DNA from 3 places in the Zestomonas ipomoeae genome. Region 2 is predicted to be linked to each of the others. Evidence: predicted binding sites of a transcription regulator. Region 2 holds the regulator's gene; each other region holds the start of a gene.
The links. The regulator FliA, encoded in region 2, starts transcription of late flagellar genes. The targets are predictions, from matches to a motif close to CTAAAGTTTNNNNNNNNNNNGCCGNTAA.
Positions count from the first base shown of each region.

Region 1: ACWKV7_RS19930 (flagellin N-terminal helical domain-containing protein) is a predicted target of FliA. The motif match lies at 2,978-3,005, and genes of this name have one in related genera.
Region 3: ACWKV7_RS00785 (methyl-accepting chemotaxis protein) is a predicted target of FliA. The motif match lies at 2,458-2,485, and genes of this name have one in related genera.

Region 1 is NZ_JBSKHQ010000021.1:62,956-68,691, reverse strand. It holds gene ACWKV7_RS19935 (AIPR family protein) at 1-1,198, shown strand, start outside; gene ACWKV7_RS19930 (flagellin N-terminal helical domain-containing protein) at 1,426-2,910, opposite strand; gene mmsA (CoA-acylating methylmalonate-semialdehyde dehydrogenase) at 3,101-4,597, opposite strand; gene aptA (omega-aminotransferase AptA) at 4,792-5,736, opposite strand, start outside.
Region 2 is NZ_JBSKHQ010000001.1:356,242-361,977, forward strand. It holds gene ACWKV7_RS01525 (chemotaxis protein CheA) at 1-1,742, opposite strand, end outside; gene ACWKV7_RS01530 (protein phosphatase CheZ) at 1,755-2,549, opposite strand; gene ACWKV7_RS01535 (chemotaxis response regulator CheY) at 2,569-2,943, opposite strand; gene fliA (RNA polymerase sigma factor FliA) at 3,027-3,773, opposite strand; gene fleN (flagellar synthesis regulator FleN) at 3,770-4,600, opposite strand; gene flhF (flagellar biosynthesis GTPase FlhF) at 4,659-5,736, opposite strand, start outside.
Region 3 is NZ_JBSKHQ010000001.1:177,079-182,814, forward strand. It holds gene ACWKV7_RS00775 (MltF family protein) at 1-1,375, opposite strand, end outside; gene ACWKV7_RS00780 (TatD family hydrolase) at 1,552-2,382, shown strand; gene ACWKV7_RS00785 (methyl-accepting chemotaxis protein) at 2,594-4,075, shown strand; gene ACWKV7_RS00790 (acyl-CoA thioesterase) at 4,189-4,983, opposite strand; gene ACWKV7_RS00795 (CHAD domain-containing protein) at 5,096-5,736, opposite strand, start outside.

The DNA of each region.
Region 1 (5,736 bases), on a different contig from region 2:
AAAGAATAAGAATTCATCTGGATCAAGGATAAGCTATAGCGTTGAAACAGAATTCAAGGACTGTGACATCACGGTTGTCTTCGTTCCCACCGAAGAAATAGGGAGGATTCTATATCGATACAAAAACTCTATCTTAAAGTTCAATCCAAGGTGCTATTTGGAGCTACAGTCAAACTCCGTAAACAAAGAAATATACAAAACAATAAAAGATAGAAAAACAAATGAATTTGCGTTATTTAACAATGGCATCACCATGCTCTCCGATGAAACTCAGGTTAACGAAAAGATCGGACAAAAGGATAAGGCACAAATCGTTATAAAGAACCCACAAATCATTAATGGGGGCCAATCAGCCTACACCCTCAGCAGAATTTACGAGGAAGTAGATTTAAAAAGAGAATCCACCGAAGTCTTTGACAACAAAGAAGTCCTATTAAAAATCATAACATTTGGCGACACCGCCACAAGGGACGAAGCAGCGAAATTAAAATTAATAGAAGACATTTCAAAAGCCACCAACAAGCAGAGCGCAGTAAGCGACGCAGACCGCAGGTCAAACGACAGAATTCAAATAGAACTTCAAGAGAAAATTTTCAGAGAATATGGCTTCTACTATGAGAGAAAAAAAGGAGAATATGCAGACGGAATTCGAGATCGCTATATCAATCGATCCCTCATAGTAGACAGAGAAACGTTACTTCGACTCGCCATGACTTGCGACGGTCTTGCAGCACAAGCCCGCAGAACCAGCTCAAAGCGCTTATTTCAAGAAGAAAACTTTAGTAAATTCTTAAATGACTCCAATAGGTTTTTTGAGTATTTCTACGCCTATGTTTGCTATCAACACTTATTTGACATAGAGAGAGACTTGAGCCGCCATAAAGATGATCGCTTTGGCATGGCCGCATATGGTCAAGGTGTACGCTATGGAAAATTTGCAGTAGTCAGCGCCTGCGTTAAATTATTTCTCAGCGAGAGAAATAGCTACAAATCTGCTAACAAACATGTCACATCAATCCTGGCAAACTGGATAAGCTTCGAAAAGCACGCCATATCAAACCCACTGAACCATCTTTACTTTAGAGTCTACACTGAAGAGGAAACAGGGATTACTAAGCAGGAGCTAAACTATGAAGGATATTACAAGGGCAGAACACTAAACTCTGATCTTGAATTTTTCTTCAACATGAATAAATAGCAAAAGGCCAGTCTCCCGACTGGCCTTTCTGCACTACCACCCTACCCGCTTACCCACTACTCGGAAACGCAAACTGCGCCGCCTAGTGGCTGGCGCGCTGCGGCCAGCGTTGGGTGATGGCTTTGCGGCGAGTGTAGAAGCACCCGCTATCGACTCTCGATCTCATTGCGGCTGAAAGCGCTGAGTGCGGTTGGCGTATGGGTGAATACAGCACAACCCCAGCCGACTCAAAGCCCCTGCAACAAAACCAATATCGCCTGGGAGCGCTGGTTGGCCTGCGCCAGGATGGCGGTGGCGGCCTGTTGCAGGATCTGCCGGCGGACCAGTTCGGAGACTTCGGCGGCGTAGTCGGTATCCATGATGCGGCTGCGGGCCGCGGACAGGTTTTCGGAGATGTTGCCCAGGTTTTCGATGGTGTAGGCGAGCCGGTTCTGTATCGCGCCCAGCTCGGCGCGGGCGCTGTCCACCAGGCCGAGCGCGCCGTCGATGACGCCGATGGCGGCCTGGGCGCCCATGCTGGTCAGCAGGTCGATATCGCTGACCCGGCTCAGGCTGCTTGTCTTGGTGGCGGTGCTGCCGTCTATGGTCGCGGTGCTGGCCTGGGTGCGGAAGGCCTGGGTGCTGCTCAGGCGCACCACGCCGATGGCGCGCAGCGCCGAACCGTCGGTGAGGGTGGCCAGCGCAGCCGTCAGCTTTTCGTCACCATCGTAGTTGTAAGCCTGCGCATCGACGGTACCGGTGTCGTCCGAAAGCAGGTTTTCCAGGGCGATGTCGTCGCCGGCTTCGCTGGTCAGCCACAGTGCACCTTCCTCGACGCGCGCGCTGATGCCGGTGGCCACGGCATGGGCGTTGATGGCTTCGGCCATCAGGTCGAGGTTGCCGTCCTTGACGATGGCATGGATGCTCACCGCCTTGCTGTTGGCGCCGTACAGATCGAACGTGTAGGTGTCGTCTTCGCTGAAGTCCAGTCGCAGCACGGTGCGCGCATCGGCGGACACGCCGGTCATGTCGTAGCGCCGGTTGATGCTGCTGGCGACCGCCTTGGCCGAGCCCGCCACCGCGAAGGTCTGCGTGGTTCGCCCGTAGAGGCTCAGTTGTCCGGTCACCAGGTTGTCCGCGAGCGTGCCGTTCTGCGCCAGCAGCCCGCCCAACTGGTCGCTGCTTGCCGCGCCGGCATCGCCGTTGACCAGGTCGCGCGCGGCCACGCCCAGATCCTCGGCCCCGTAGCTGCCGAGGGAAACGGACAGGGTTTCGAGCGCGTTGGCGCCCACCTGCAGGGCGCGGGAGCCGAAGCTGCCGTCGAACAGCTTGCGCCCGGCGAAGCTGGTGGTTTCAGCGATGCGGCCAAGCTCCTGCTGGAGCTGCGCAACCTCCTGCTGCAGGGCGCTACGTTCGCTGCCCGCGTTGGAGCCGTTGGCGGCCTGCAGGGCGAGGTCGCGCATGCGTTGCAGGATACTGGTGGATTGCTGCAGGGCGCCCTCGGCGGTCTGCGCCAGGGAGATGCCGTCGTTGGCGTTGCGCATGGCCACTTTCATTCCGCTGATCTGGCTGCTCAGGCGATTGGCGATCTGCAGCCCGGCGGCATCGTCCTTGGCGCTGTTGATGCGGTAGCCGGTGGCCAGGCGCTGCATCGAGGTCTCCAACGCGCGCGCGTTCTCGTTCAGGCTGCGCTGAATGCCGAGCGAAGAGACATTGGTGAGCGTGAGCGCCATTACGGCATCCCTATTGGCGAACGCAGTTCCCTTGCCATACCGAAGCGACAGTCTGGCTTGTCCGGAGTTAACGGCAGCAAAAGGCCATACTTGAGCCGGCGAACGATATTCTCGCGTAGCGATGACAAGTAGGCGCCGGAAAACAAAAGGCCAGTCTCCCGACTGGCCTTTGCCTTACCGCCCTACCCGCTTAGCCGTTGCTGGGGAATGCAAACTGCGCCGCCTCATGGCTGGCGCGCTGTGGCCAGCGTTGGGTGATGGCTTTGCGGCGGGTGTAGAAGCGCACGCCGTCCGGGCCGTAGGCGTGCAGGTCGCCGAACAGGGAGCGCTTCCAGCCGCCGAAGCTGTGGTAGGCCACCGGCACGGGCAGGGGCACATTGACGCCGACCATGCCGACTTCGATCTCGTCGCAGAACAGCCGCGCCGCTTCGCCGTCGCGGGTGAAGATGCAGGTGCCGTTGCCGTATTCGTGGTCATTGATCAGTTGCATGGCCGCTTCCAGGCTGTCGACCCGCACGATGCACAGCACCGGGCCGAAGATTTCTTCCTGGTAGATGCGCATGTCCGGGGTCACCCGGTCGAACAGGGTGCCGCCGACGAAGTAGCCATCTTCATGGCCGGACACGCGGTAGCCGCGGCCGTCCACCACCAGCTCGGCACCGGCGGCCACGCCGTCGTCGATGTAGCCGACCACCTTGTCGCGGGCGGCGGCGGTGACCAGCGGGCCCATGTCCAGGCCACTGCAGGTGCCGGCGCCCACTTTCAGGCCCTTGATCTGCGGGACGATCTTCTCCACCAGGGCATCGGCGATCTGGTCGCCCACGCAGACGGCCACGGAGATGGCCATGCAGCGCTCGCCGCAGGAGCCGTAGGCCGCGCCCATCAGCGCGCTGACGGCGTTGTCCAGGTCGGCGTCGGGCATCAGCACGGCGTGGTTCTTGGCGCCGCCCAGGGCCTGCACGCGCTTACCGCGCTTGGCGCCCTCGGCATAGATGTACTCGGCGATGGGGGTGGAGCCGACGAAGCTGATGGCTTTGACCTCGGGCGCCTCGATCAGCGCGTCCACCGCTTCCTTGTCGCCGTTGACAACGTTGAGCACGCCCTTGGGCAGGCCGGCCTGGTGCAGCAGTTCGGCGATCAGCAGGGTGGAGCTGGGGTCGCGCTCGGAGGGCTTGAGGATGAAGCAGTTGCCGCAGGCGATGGCCAACGGGTACATCCACAGCGGCACCATGGCCGGGAAGTTGAACGGGGTGATGCCGGCCACCACGCCCAGCGGCTGGAAGTCGCTCCAGGCGTCGATGTTCGGGCCGACGTTGCGGCTATATTCGCCCTTGAGGATTTCCGGGGCGGCGCAGGCGTACTCGACGTTCTCGATGCCGCGCTTGAGTTCGCCGGCGGCGTCTTCGAGGGTCTTGCCGTGTTCCTGGCTGATCAGCTGGGCGATCTGCGCTTCGTTCTGTTCCAGCAGTTGCTTGAAGCGGTACAGCACCTGGGCGCGCTTGGCCGGCGGGGTGTTGCGCCAGGCCGGGAAGGCGGCCTTGGCGGAATCGATGGCCTGCTGGATGGTGGCGCGGTCGGCCAGGGCGACCTGGCTGTCGGACTGGCCAGTGGAGGGGTTGAACACGGCGGCACTGCGGCCGGTGCCTTGGACGCGTTCGCCGTGGATCAGGTGCGGGATGGTGGTCATGGGTGGCTCTCTGCTAAGCGTGTCTGTGTTCGTTGGCCTTCGCGGACGAAGGGGTTTTGGTGTTTGGCTTGGCGGTTGCGGGGGGTGGTGCATTCCCCCTCTCTCCTCGCGGGAGAGGGCTGGAGAGAGGGGCGAATCCGCAGGCGACACCGTGATCAGCCCGTACATATCAGGCGAATAAATTCGCCCCTACATCAATTCAGTCCGTTCAACACCTCGCCCACAGCGTTGAACAGGCGGTCGAGGTCGTCCGGCTTGGCGTTGAAGGTCGGGCCGAACTGCAGGGTGTCGCCGCCGAAGCGCACGTAGAAGCCGGCCTTCCACAGCGCCATGCCGGCTTCGAACGGTCGCACGATGGGGTCGCCGTCGCGCGGGGCGATCTGCAGGGCGCCGGCCAGACCGCAGTTGCGGATGTCGACCACGTGCTTGGCACCTTTGAGCCCGTGCAGCGCGGTTTCGAAATGCGGCGCCAGCTCGGCGGCCTGTTGCACCAGGCTTTCCTTCTGCAACAGCTCCAGCGCGGCAAGGCCGGCGGCGCAGGCTACCGGGTGCGCCGAGTAGGTGTAGCCGTGGGGGAATTCCACGGCGTACTCGGGGGTCGGCTGGTTCATGAAGGTCTGATAGATCTCCCGGCTGGCGATCACCGCGCCCATGGGGATGGCACCGTTGGTGATCTGCTTGGCGACGTTCATCAGGTCCGGCGTCACGCCGAAGTATTCCGCGCCGGTCATGCGACCCATGCGGCCGAAGCCGGTGATGACCTCGTCGAAGATCAGCAGGATGTTGTGCTGATCGCAGATTTCCCGCAGGCGTTGCAGGTAGCCCTTGGGCGGCACCAGCACGCCGGCGGAGCCGGCCATGGGCTCTACGATCACCGCGGCGATGTTGGAGGCGTCGTGCAGTTCGATCAGCTTGAGCAGCTCGTTGGCCAGCTCGACGCCGCCGGTCTCGGCCATGCCCCTGGTGAACGCCAGCCCCGGTTGCAGGGTATGCGGCAGGTGGTCGACGTCCATCAGTTGGCCGAAGGTCTTGCGGTTGCCGTTGATGCCACCGAGGCTGGTGCCGGCGATGTTCACCCCGTGGTAGCCACGGGCGCGGCCGATCAGCTTGGTCTTGCTGGCCTGGCCCTTGAGGCGCCA
Region 2 (5,736 bases):
TTGGTCGAGAAGCCGGGGGCGAAGATCAGGTTGTAGCACTCCAGGTCGGTCAGGCGGTCGGCAGCATCCTTTTCCAGCAGGCCTTTCTCCACCGCCTTGGCGCGCAGCACGTCGGCATCCATGCCTTTGCCATCGTCGGTGATCATCAGCAGGATGTGGTCGCCTTCCTGCTCGGCGGACAGCACGACCCTGCCGGTACGGGGCTTGCCCGCGGCCTCGCGCTCTTCGGGCGACTCCACGCCATGGTCGACGGCGTTGCGCACCAGGTGCACCAGCGGGTCTGCCAGCGCTTCGACGAGGTTCTTGTCGAGATCGGTTTCTTCGCCGACCAGTTCCAGGTTGATCTCTTTCTTCAGGTTGCGTGCCAGGTCGCGGACCAAGCGCGGGAAGCGGCCGAAGACCTTCTTGATCGGCTGCATGCGGGTCTTCATGACCGAGGTCTGCAGATCGGCGGTCACCACGTCGAGGTTGGACACGGCCTTGGCCATGGCCTCGTCGCCGCTGTTCAAGCCGAGGCGCACCAGGCGGTTACGCACCAGCACCAGCTCGCCGACCATGTTCATGATTTCGTCGAGGCGAGCCGTATCGACCCGCACGGTGGTTTCCGCTTCGCTCATCGCACCCGGCTTGTCGCCGGCTGGAGCCGTCGCGGGTGCGGCGGTGCCTGCTGGTTTGGCGGGCTCGGGCGCCTTGGCGGCCGGTTTCTCGGCAGGTTTGCTCGCCGGTGCCGCTGGCTTGGCTGCCGCCGGCGGTGTGGCTGGCTTCGCGGGCGGTGGGGCTGGCGCGGCCGGCTTGGCGGCAGCGGGCGGCGCGGCAGGCGCCTTCGCTTCGGGCTGCTTGCCCTTGCCATGCAGTTGATCGAGCAGCGCTTCGAATTCGTCGTCGGTGATCAGGTCGCTGCTGCTGGCCGGCGCAGCCGGTTCGGCCGGCTTGGCGGCGGGAGCCGCTGGAGCGGGCTCCTCGGGCGCAACGAACTTGCCCTTGCCATGCAACTGGTCGAGCAGCGCCTCGAATTCATCGTCGGTGATCTCGTCGCCACCGGCGGCAGGGGTTTCTGCAACAGGGGGCGCCGGCTTCGGCTCGGCCTGCTTGGCAGCCGGCGCGGCGGCGAACTGCCCCTTGCCATGCAACTGATCCAGCAACGCTTCGAATTCGTCGTCGGTGATCTCGTCGCCGCCCGCTGCCGGCGCTGGCGCACTGGCCGCCGGCGCAGGCTCGTCGCCGAGGGCATCGAGCAGTTTCTCGAATTCACTGTCGGTGATGTCGCTGGATGCCGCCGGAGCGACCGGCTCCGGTTCGGGTTCCGGCTCTGGCTCAGCCTCCACCGCCGGTGCGCTGGCTTCCTCGGCACCGGCCGGCTCGGCCAGGCGCGCCAGGGCCGCGAGCAGTTCGGGGGAAGCCGGTGTCGGTTCGGTGCGCTCGCGCACCTGGCCGAACATTTCGTTAACCGCGTCCAGTGCCTGCAGGACGACATCCATGAGCTCCGAGTCGACGCGCCGCTCGCCCTTGCGCAAGATGTCGAAGACGTTCTCGGCGATGTGGCAGCACTCGACCAGTTCGTTCAGCTGGAGAAAGCCGGCCCCACCCTTGACGGTGTGGAAGCCGCGAAAAATGGCATTGAGCAACCCCGTGTCGTCCGGGCGGCTCTCAAGCTCAACCAACTGCTCGGACAATTGTTCGAGAATCTCGCCGGCCTCTACCAGGAAGTCCTGGAGGATTTCTTCATCGGCGTCGAAGCTCATATGGATGCTCCCCTAAAAACCCAGGCTGGATAGCAGATCGTCGACGTCGTCCTGGCTGGACGCGACGTCTTCACGCTTATCGGCATTAATCTGCGGACCTTCACCTTGGGAGGACGCTTTTTGTTGTTGTTTTTTCTGATCGGCTTGCAATGACTCTTGATCGTGCTGGATGCCGGCGAAGCGATCCACCTGGCTGGCCATCAGCACCAGCTTGAGCAGGTTGCTTTCCACCTCGGTCACCAGTTGGGTCACCCGCTTGATCACCTGGCCGGTGAGGTCCTGGTAATCCTGCGCCAGAAGGATGTCGTTGAGGTGGCTGGAGAGCTTGCCGCTGTCGCGCTCGCTGCGGGTCAGGAACAGTTCGATGCGCTTGGCCAACTCACGAAAACCGTCCGCGCTCATTTCCCGGCGCATGAAACGGCCCCAGTCGGCTCCCAGGCTCTGCGCCTCGTCGTTAAGATCGTTGACCAGCGGAGCGCACTCCTCCACCAAATCCATGGTGCGATTGGCCGCTTTCTCGGTCATCTGCACCACGTAGTTCAGGCGCTCGGTCGCGTCGGCGATCTGCGAGACTTCCTTGGCATGTGGCACCCGAGGGTCGAGCTGGAAGTTGACGATGGCGTTGTGCAGCTCACGGGTCAGCTTGCCGACCTCTTGATAAAGGCCGCGATCACGCACTTTGTTGAGCTCGTGAATGAACTGCACCGCTTCGCTGAAATTGCCTCGTTCCAGGCTATTGACCAGCTCACGGGCATTGGCTTTCAGGGTCGACTCAACGTCACCCAGTTGGGAGTCTTCGTGTTCCATAGCGCCCTCGCGGCAGGCATCAGCCGTTGACCCGCTCGAATATCTTTTCGATCTTCTCTTTCAGTACCTGGGCCGTGAACGGCTTGACCACGTAACCGTTCACCCCGGCCTGGGCCGCTTCGATGATCTGGTCGCGTTTGGCCTCGGCGGTCACCATCAGCACCGGAAGCGTTTTCAGGCGCTCGTCGGCACGCACCGCGCGCAGCAGGTCGATGCCGGTCATGCCGGGCATGTTCCAATCGGTGACGAGAAAGTCGAAGCTGCCACTTTGCAGCATGGGCAGCGCGGTGGTGCCATCGTCGGCCTCTGCGGTATTGGTGAACCCCAAGTCGCGCAGCAGGTTCTTGATGATCCGTCTCATCGTTGAGAAGTCGTCAACGATGAGGATTTTCATGTTCTTGTCCAAGTCGACCTCCGTACAGTCCTAACGCACTCAGTTCCTGAGAACGCCGTTTAATCGCGAAACCGGCTTGCTCTTCAACTTGCCCGCCACTCGCTCAGGCGCGCCCGCAGACGCGCGGCGCACTGGCTGTGCAACTGGCTGACCCTCGATTCGCTGACGCCCAGTACCTCGCCGATTTCTTTGAGATTCAGTTCTTCGTCGTAGTACAGCGCCAAAACCAGGCGCTCGCGCTCTGGAAGGTTCTCGATGGCTTCGGCCAACGCCAGGCGGAAGCGCTGGTCTTCCAACTCGCTCGCAGGCTCGGGTTGCGTACTGCCGCCGTCTTCGCGCAGCCCACCGTGCTCGCCGTCCTGGAGGAGATCGTCGAAACTGAACAAACGGCTGCCCAAAGTGTCGCTCAGAATGCCGTAGTAATCTTCGAGACTCAATTGGAGTTCGGCCGCAACCTCTTGATCTTTAGCGTCTCGACCGGTTCTGGCCTCGATTGCCTTGATGGCGTCGCTCACCATGCGGGTGTTGCGATGCACGGAACGCGGCGCCCAGTCGCCCTTGCGCACCTCGTCGAGCATCGCGCCACGGATGCGGATACCGGCGTAGGTTTCGAAGCTGGCCCCCTTGCCAGCATCGTATTTCTTCGAAGCTTCGAGCAGGCCGATCATGCCAGCCTGCATCAGATCATCCACTTGCACGTTGGCCGGCAGACGCGCCAGCAGGTGATAGGCAATGCGCTTGACCAACGGGGCATAGCGCTCAATGAGTTGATGCTGCGAGTCCTTCGCCTGTGCCTTGTTGTACATACGAAGTCCACTGGCTGCTGTCATACGGATGAATCTGCTACTGGCTGCACCAAGCGCTCGACGAAGAACTCCAGGTGGCCGCGCGGATTGGCCGGAAGCGGCCAAGTGTCGACCTTCTGGGCAATCGCCTTGAACGCCAGGGCGCACTTCGAGCGGGGGAACGCCTCATACACCGCTCGCTGCTTCTGCACGGCTTTGCGTACCGACTCGTCATAGGGAATCGCCCCTACGTATTGGAGGGCCACATCGAGAAAACGATCAGTGACCTTGGTCAGCTTAGCAAAGAGATTGCGACCCTCCTGCGGGCTATGGGCCATATTGGCCAGCACACGGAAGCGGCTCATGCCGTAATCGCGATTGAGCAGCTTGATCAGCGCGTAGGCATCGGTGATCGAGGTCGGCTCGTCGCAAACCACCACGATGACTTCCTGGGCGGCGCGAACGAAGCTGACCACCGCATCGCCGATGCCTGCGGCGGTGTCGATCACCAGCACGTCGAGGTTGTCGCTGATGTCGCTGAAGGCCTGGATCAGCCCGGCATGCTGCTGCGGCGAGAGCTGCACCATGCTCTGGGTGCCGGAAGCGGCGGGCACGATGCGAATGCCGCCGGGGCCTTGCAGGAGCACGTCACGCAGCTCGCATTCGCCGTGAATGACGTCGGCCAGCGTGCGCTTCGGCGTAAGGCCGAGCAGGACATCGACGTTGGCCAACCCCAGGTCGGCATCCAGCAGCATGACCCGCCGACCGAGATCGGCCAGGGCCATGGACAGATTGACCGACACGTTGGTCTTGCCGACGCCGCCTTTGCCGCCGGTCACCGCTATCACCTGTACGGGATGCATACTACCCATGTTCTCTACACACCTTGTCTTGCTGCGACTGAGGCATCGTTGAAATCCTCTGCGCTGACTACCCGGCGCGGCGCGGCGGGTTGTGATACAGGCCGGCGAACAGGTCGGCCATGGCTTCCTCGCTCGGCTCCTCGGGTGCCTGCAAGCTGACGGCCCGGCTCACCAGTTGGTGGCTGCGCGGCAGGTGCAGATCGTCCGGAATGCGCGGCCCGTCCGTCAGGTAGGCTACCGGCAGACGCTGGCCAATAGCCAGCCCCAACACCTCGCCCAGGCTCGCGGCCTCGTCCAGCTTGGTCAGAATGCAACCGGACAGACCGCAGCGCTTATAACTATGGTAGGCCGCCTTGAGCACTTGGCTCTGACTTGTGGCCGCCAAAACCAGATAATTTTTTGCTTTCACCCCCCGGCTGGCCAGGGTTTCCAACTGCATGCGCAAGGCCGGATCGCTGGCCGGCAGGCCAGCGGTATCGATCAACACAACGCGCTTCTTCGCCAACGGCGCCAGGGCCTGGGTCAACGACTGGCCTGGATCCACCTGGGTCACCGAGACATTCAGGATGCGCCCCAGGGTCTTGAGCTGCTCCTGGGCACCGATGCGATAGCTGTCCAGACTGACCAGCGCAATGTGCTGGGCGCCGTATTTGAGCACATAACGGGCCGCCAGTTTGGCCAGCGTAGTGGTTTTACCCATTCCGGCCGGACCGACCAGGGCGATCACCCCGCCCTCCTCCAGCGGTTCCTGCTTCAGCGTCTTGATCGCATGAGCCAGGTGGGCCAGCAGCATGCGCCAGGCCTGGCGCGGCTCCTGGACGTTGGCGACCTTGTCCAGCAGGGCGCGGGACAGTTCGGCGGAAAGCCCCATGCGCTGCAGGCGGCGCCACAGGTTGGCCTGCTGCGGACGGCGGTTCTGCAGTTGGCCCCAGGCGATCGAGCCGAGCTGCACTTCGATCAGCTCGCGCAGGCCGTGCAGCTCGAAACGCATCGCGTCGAGCACGCGCTGATCGGCCGCCGGCTTCGCCGCGGCCGCTGCTACCGGCCGTGGTGTCGGGGCCGGAGCCACGGCAGGCTTGGCCTTGGGTGCCGGAGCCGAAGCGCCAAGCAGTTGGCGGTCCTTTCCGGCAGTCGCTGCACTGCCG
Region 3 (5,736 bases), 180 kb from region 2:
GATAGCGCTCCCGGGAAAAAGCCAGGTGGTATTTGTTGACGCTACTGACATAGTTGACGACCCCCATGCCGAACTGCTCCATGGCGATGCGCTCGACCTGGAAAAACCACTGGTTCGGGTTGAGTCCACGGCGCCGGGCTTCGGCGCGCATGCTTTGCACGCGTTGCGGTCCCATGTTGTAGCCGGCCAGCATGAAAGCCATGCGCTCGCGGTCGTTGAGCCGGGCACTGGCGAAGAAATTGCGGCGAATGCGCGCCAGGTAGCGCACGCCAGCCTGGACGTTGCCATCCAGGCTCCGGTAGTCGCCTATGCCGACGCTGCGCGCCGCCACCGGTGTGATCTGCAGCAGGCCCGTCGCGCCCCCCGCACCGCGCGCGGCCGGGTTGAGGGTCGATTCCTTGTAGGCCAGCGCGGCCAGCGCCAACCAGTCCATGTCCTCCTGCTGGGCATGCCGCTGCAGCACCGGGCGGACCTTTTCCAAGCGCTGGCGATCGGCTCGTGCCAGCGGGAAGTGCACTTTGTACAAACGCCGGTAGATGCGCTGGAAGGCCGCGTCCTGGTTGGAAGAGCCGTGGTAGCCCTTGAGAAAGCGGTCGACGCTGGCACGCAGCATGGTCGCGTCGCGCAACATGAACCAGCCGATGTCGCCCTGGTTGGCCAACACCAAGTGCCGTTCGATGCGCAGCTTCGGCAAGACCTTGGCCCAGCGCTCGGCAATCGGTTGTTCCACGGCGGTCAGCGGATAAATGCCCGCCTGGACCATCTCCAGCACGTCTTCCACCGCCAGGCTTGGATCGACCCACTCGATGAGTATCGGCGCCTTGCCGTGCTCGGCCAGTTGCAGGTTGATCGAACGCAACGCCGCCCCGGCGGCACTGCCGATCGGCAGAGCGATACTGCGCCCGGACAGTTGCTCGAAGCGCTGGTAGCGCCGATCGCCCTGGCGGCCGACGATCACCAGTGGAACCTGCCGCAGGATTGCCGCACTGCCGCTGATGCCCCGCGGGCGCTCGGCAAACAGCTCGCCCGGTACGACGAGGTCACCCTCGCCTCGCTGCAGCGCCGCAAACAAGCGGTCCTTAGCCAGCGGGACGATCTTCAGGGTCAGTCGCCGCCCCTCCCCGGCGTTGCGATTGAGGAATTGCTCGAAGGCGCGCAAACGCGGATATTCGCTGCCGATCGGCTGCCCCTTGACCTCTCCCGAGCTGTTACGACTCTGGTTGATCAATACTCGCAACACGCCGCCGCTGCGAATCTCCGCCAGATCGCGGGTCTTGCCCGACTGCCAGGTTTCCGGCGGCCCGACCACGCGCGCGACTGCCAGCTGAGGCATGAGCACCAGCAGACACAGCAGAAGCAATAGAGGTCGAATCATGGCTCTCTCGGAAGCGAACGCCGCAGCCCGCGCGGGGCGCGGAGGTTGGCACAGGCAGGGCGCGAACGCCAGCCGCAGACATCATGTGAAATTGATAAAGCCGCTTCAAATAACTGAAAATCAAAGAGTTTCTCTTTAAAACCCTTCACTGGAACCACTCCTCCAAGGTAGGCACCATGCAACTCATCGACATTGGCGTCAATCTGACCCACGCAAGCTTCGCTCGGGAACGTGAGGCACTGCTCGCTCGCGCTTACGCCGCAGGCGTCGTGCAATTGATGCTGACCGGCACCAGCCTGGCGGATAGCGAGCAGGCGCTGGCCCTCTGCCAGGAACTGGATGAATCCGCGCAGCGGCTGTTCAGCACCGCCGGCGTGCATCCCCACGATGCCAGCGAGTGGAACAGCGCCAACGCCGTTCAGTTACGCGCCCTGCTACAGGAGCCGCGGGTGCGCGCCGTGGGCGAATGCGGTCTGGACTTCAACCGCGACTTCTCCCCGCGCCCGCAGCAGGAAAAAGCGCTGGAGGAACAACTGGCCCTCGCCGTGGAACTGGGCATGCCGGTCTTCCTCCACGAACGCGACGCCGATCAGCGCCTGCTGGCGATCCTGCGCCACTACCGCGACCGCCTGCCGGCGGCGGTCGTGCACTGTTTCACCGGTGAGAAGCGCGCACTGTTCGGCTACCTGGATCTAGACCTGCACATCGGCATCACCGGCTGGATCTGCGACGAACGCCGCGGTACCCATCTGCATTCGCTGGTGCGGGAAATTCCCGTCGGCCGCCTGATGCTCGAGAGCGACGCCCCCTACCTGCTGCCACGCAGCCTGCGGCCCAAGCCAAAGAGCGGACATAACGAGCCGGCGTTTCTCCCGGAGGTACTGCGCGTGGTGGCCACGCATCGCAGCGAGTCGATCGAGCGACTTGCCGCCCACACCAGCGCCTGCGCCAGGGCGTTCTTCGGTCTGCCGGAGCTGCCATGCGCACAACCGGCTGAGCGGGACTGACCTGCCGCCGCGGCGAAGCAGCCGACTCCGCCGCCAGGACCGGAAGAAAGTCCATGAAAATCGCACGCCGCCTCCCTCAAGAGCTGCGCAGGAAGGCCGTTAACCTGTTCGGACCGGGCTTGATCCGTGTCAACGGCCCGCGCCCGGCCATTCGGCACTATGCCACTTCCTCGGCAATCCCCGATCGGCTCAATTGAACAAAGAGAACACCATGAGCGCCTGGATTCGCGATATCTCTCTGAAATACAAGTTCTGGGCCGTGAACGCGGTCGCCTTCTTCACCAGCCTGCTGCTGGTGCTCTATGCCATGCATCTGGAGCAACAGGGTCGCGCGACCCAAGCCCAGGCGGCCGCGCAAGCCCAGGCGCAGGTGCTCTCCGGCTGGCCGACCGGCCAGGCACTACCCAACCAGGCACAGTTGCTGCGCTTCGCCGCCGGCGAAACGCCGCGTCTGGGCAGCAGCGACGGTGCCGCACTGGCCCGTGGCCGCGGCTGGGTTGCCTTGGAACATGACGCCCTGTTCGGCAAGGATCCACTGATCGGTGCCCAGGTGCTCGATCTGGGCGAGGGCCAGCGGGTGGCCGTGCTGGCCCGCGCGCCGAGCTTGTCCCAGGTCTTCGCCGACCGCGCCTTCAGCTATGCCTGGGTCGTCGGGCTGCTGATGCTGATGCTGCTGGCCGCCTCGCAGCTACTGATCCACTTCCTGCTCACTCACCTCAACACCCTCAAAGATGTAATGCTGCACGTGGAGAAGAGCGGCGACCTATCCGCCCGCGTACCGCTCGACTGCCGCGACGAGGTCGGGCAGATGGCCAATGCGTTCAACGCCATGCAGGCCGGCTACCAGCGCGTGGTGAGCACCGTCGCCCAGTCCGCCGAACGCCTCGATGAGGGCGCCAAGCGCCTGGCCAAGAGCATGACCGAGGTGCGCCAGGGCATGCTCGCCCAGCAGAGCGAGACGGACCAAGCCGCCACGGCAATCAACGAAATGTCCGCCACCGTTCACAACATCGCCCGGCACGCGGCGGACACCCGCGATCAGTCGAAGAACGCCGATCAACTGGCCGGCGCCGGCCAGCAGGTGGTCGGGCGCGTCAGCCAATCCATCGCCGGGCTGTCCAGCGGGGTCCAGCAGACCGCCGAGATGATCCAGAAGCTGGCCGAAGACAGCCAGCGCATCAGCAGCGTGGTCAATGAGATCCACGGAATTGCCGAACAAACCAACCTGCTCGCCCTCAATGCGGCCATCGAGGCAGCCCGCGCCGGCGAGATGGGCCGCGGTTTCGCCGTGGTTGCCGACGAGGTGCGCAATCTCGCCAAGCGCGTGCAGGACTCTACCGACGAAATCACCCAGATGATTGCCGCCCTGCAATCCGGCACCCGCGACGCCGTGGAGTTCATGCAGGAAAGTTCGCTGAAGGCCGATGGCTGCGTGGAGCAAGCCGAGGAAGCCGGCGAGGCATTGGCGGCGATTGCCGGTGCAGTGGCGCAGATGCGCGACAGCAATACCCAGATTGCCGTGGCCGCCGAACAACAGAGCCAGGTCGCCGAGGAAATGAGCCGCTCCGTGGTGGGTATTCGCGACGTCACCGAACAGACGGTGAATCAGACCGTCGACTCCGCCGCCACCAGCGCGGAACTGGCCAGCCTATCCAGCGACCTGAGCAAGGCAATCCGGCAGTTGAAGCTCTAACAGGGCGTTGAAAAATGCAGTATTGCCAACGCGATGCAGGTCGTTTTTCAACGGCCTGCTGATCGCGTGGCCGGGGCGGGGCGTTCCGTTCGAGACGCTCCGGGCCGCTGGTTTCAGCCGAACACCGTCACGGTCTGCCGGCTCAGCGCCACCAGCTCACCCGCCGGGCTCCACAGGGCGGCGGCGATATGCCCATAGCCATCGCGGGCGTGCTCGATGGTTGCCCGATACAGGCACCAATCCTGGGTGCTCAACCGCGGGCTGGGCTGCACGAACTCGATGGTCCAGGTCAGCGAACTGCCCGGCACCGGGGTGCGCAGGTGCGGCAATGTGGCTGGCGGCCAGGCGTCGACCAGCGCCAGCAGGTGCGCCTCGTCCACCGGCTCGTGCGGGTGGTCGCGCAAGCGCACCCAGCCGCCCATCTCTCGCGACGGATTATTGGTGAACGGCATGCCGCCGACACCCCAGCGCATCGCCAGATAGCGAGTGAATTCCGGGGTAACGCCCTTGACGTAGGGCAGTTCCTGGCACGTCTCGAGTGCCTTCATGGAGGGTGCGGCCTCGGCCTCGACCGCAACCGCCGACTCCCGTGACGCGCCGAAGCTGCCCTGTACCAGGGTCACCACCTGGTCGTTCTGCAGCGCTTTGCCGAGCACCTGGCTGACTGCCTTGCCCTCGCGCAACACCTCGACCTCGAAGCGCGTCGGCGTATTCACCGACAGCGGGCCGACGAACGTGATCGCCAGCGATCGCACCGGACGTCCGGAGGGCACCCGGGCACGCATCGCTTCATAGACCATGGCCACAGCCAGGCCGCCGAATCCGGCGCGCCCCTGCCCCCAGGTCTCGGGGACGACTACCGCGTCGGGATGGCGACGCACCGCCTGGATCAGCTCGGAAAAAGTCATGCTTACCTCGATGACGTGGACTACCGGGCGATCTTATCGGTGGCCGGTGGCAGAGGATAGGGAGCAAAGATGGCACTCAGGCCAATCTATCGGCGGAAATGACACCAGGGCATTATCCGTCGCGGAGGTGCTTCTGCAATGAGAGCAGTGCCTGGTCGCTTTCCCGCTCCGCGGTGTGCAAGGCTTCTCGCCAGACCGCCGCCAGCGGCGTCAGGGACGGGTCCCGCTCCGCGCGTGCCAACCATTGCAGGCGGTCGTGCCAGCCGCCCAAGGCTGACTGCGCCTGTTTCAATGCCAACCATGCCGACGAGGATACCCCGGCCAACTGCGGGTAGCGCTCGGCACCGTAGCGCACACGCTTGACTAGCAACCGCAGGCGATGACGATCATGGGCCGGATCGCGCAATGCCCGCTCCAGGCGCCTGCGCTGCTTGCCCAAGCGCTTGCGCAGCCGATTGCGCAACCCCTTTAGCAGGCCTTGGCGCTGTGCCTGCCGGAGGTGCCCGGGCCAGGCGTCCAGGGTTTCATGCAGCCGCCGCAACGCCGCTCCCTCGAGCAACCCACGATAGCCGTCCGTCAACGCCGCCTGGTGTGCCGCGGACCGTTCCAGCCGGCGCAACTCCTCCAGCCAGACTTCTTCGTCTCGCAACGGTCCGCTCGACCGCGCCAGCTCGACAGCGGCTTGCTCCAGGGCCTCGCTACCCGGTAGCTCGCGCAGCGGGCGCAACAGGCTGCGCAGGGTACGCAGCGCGA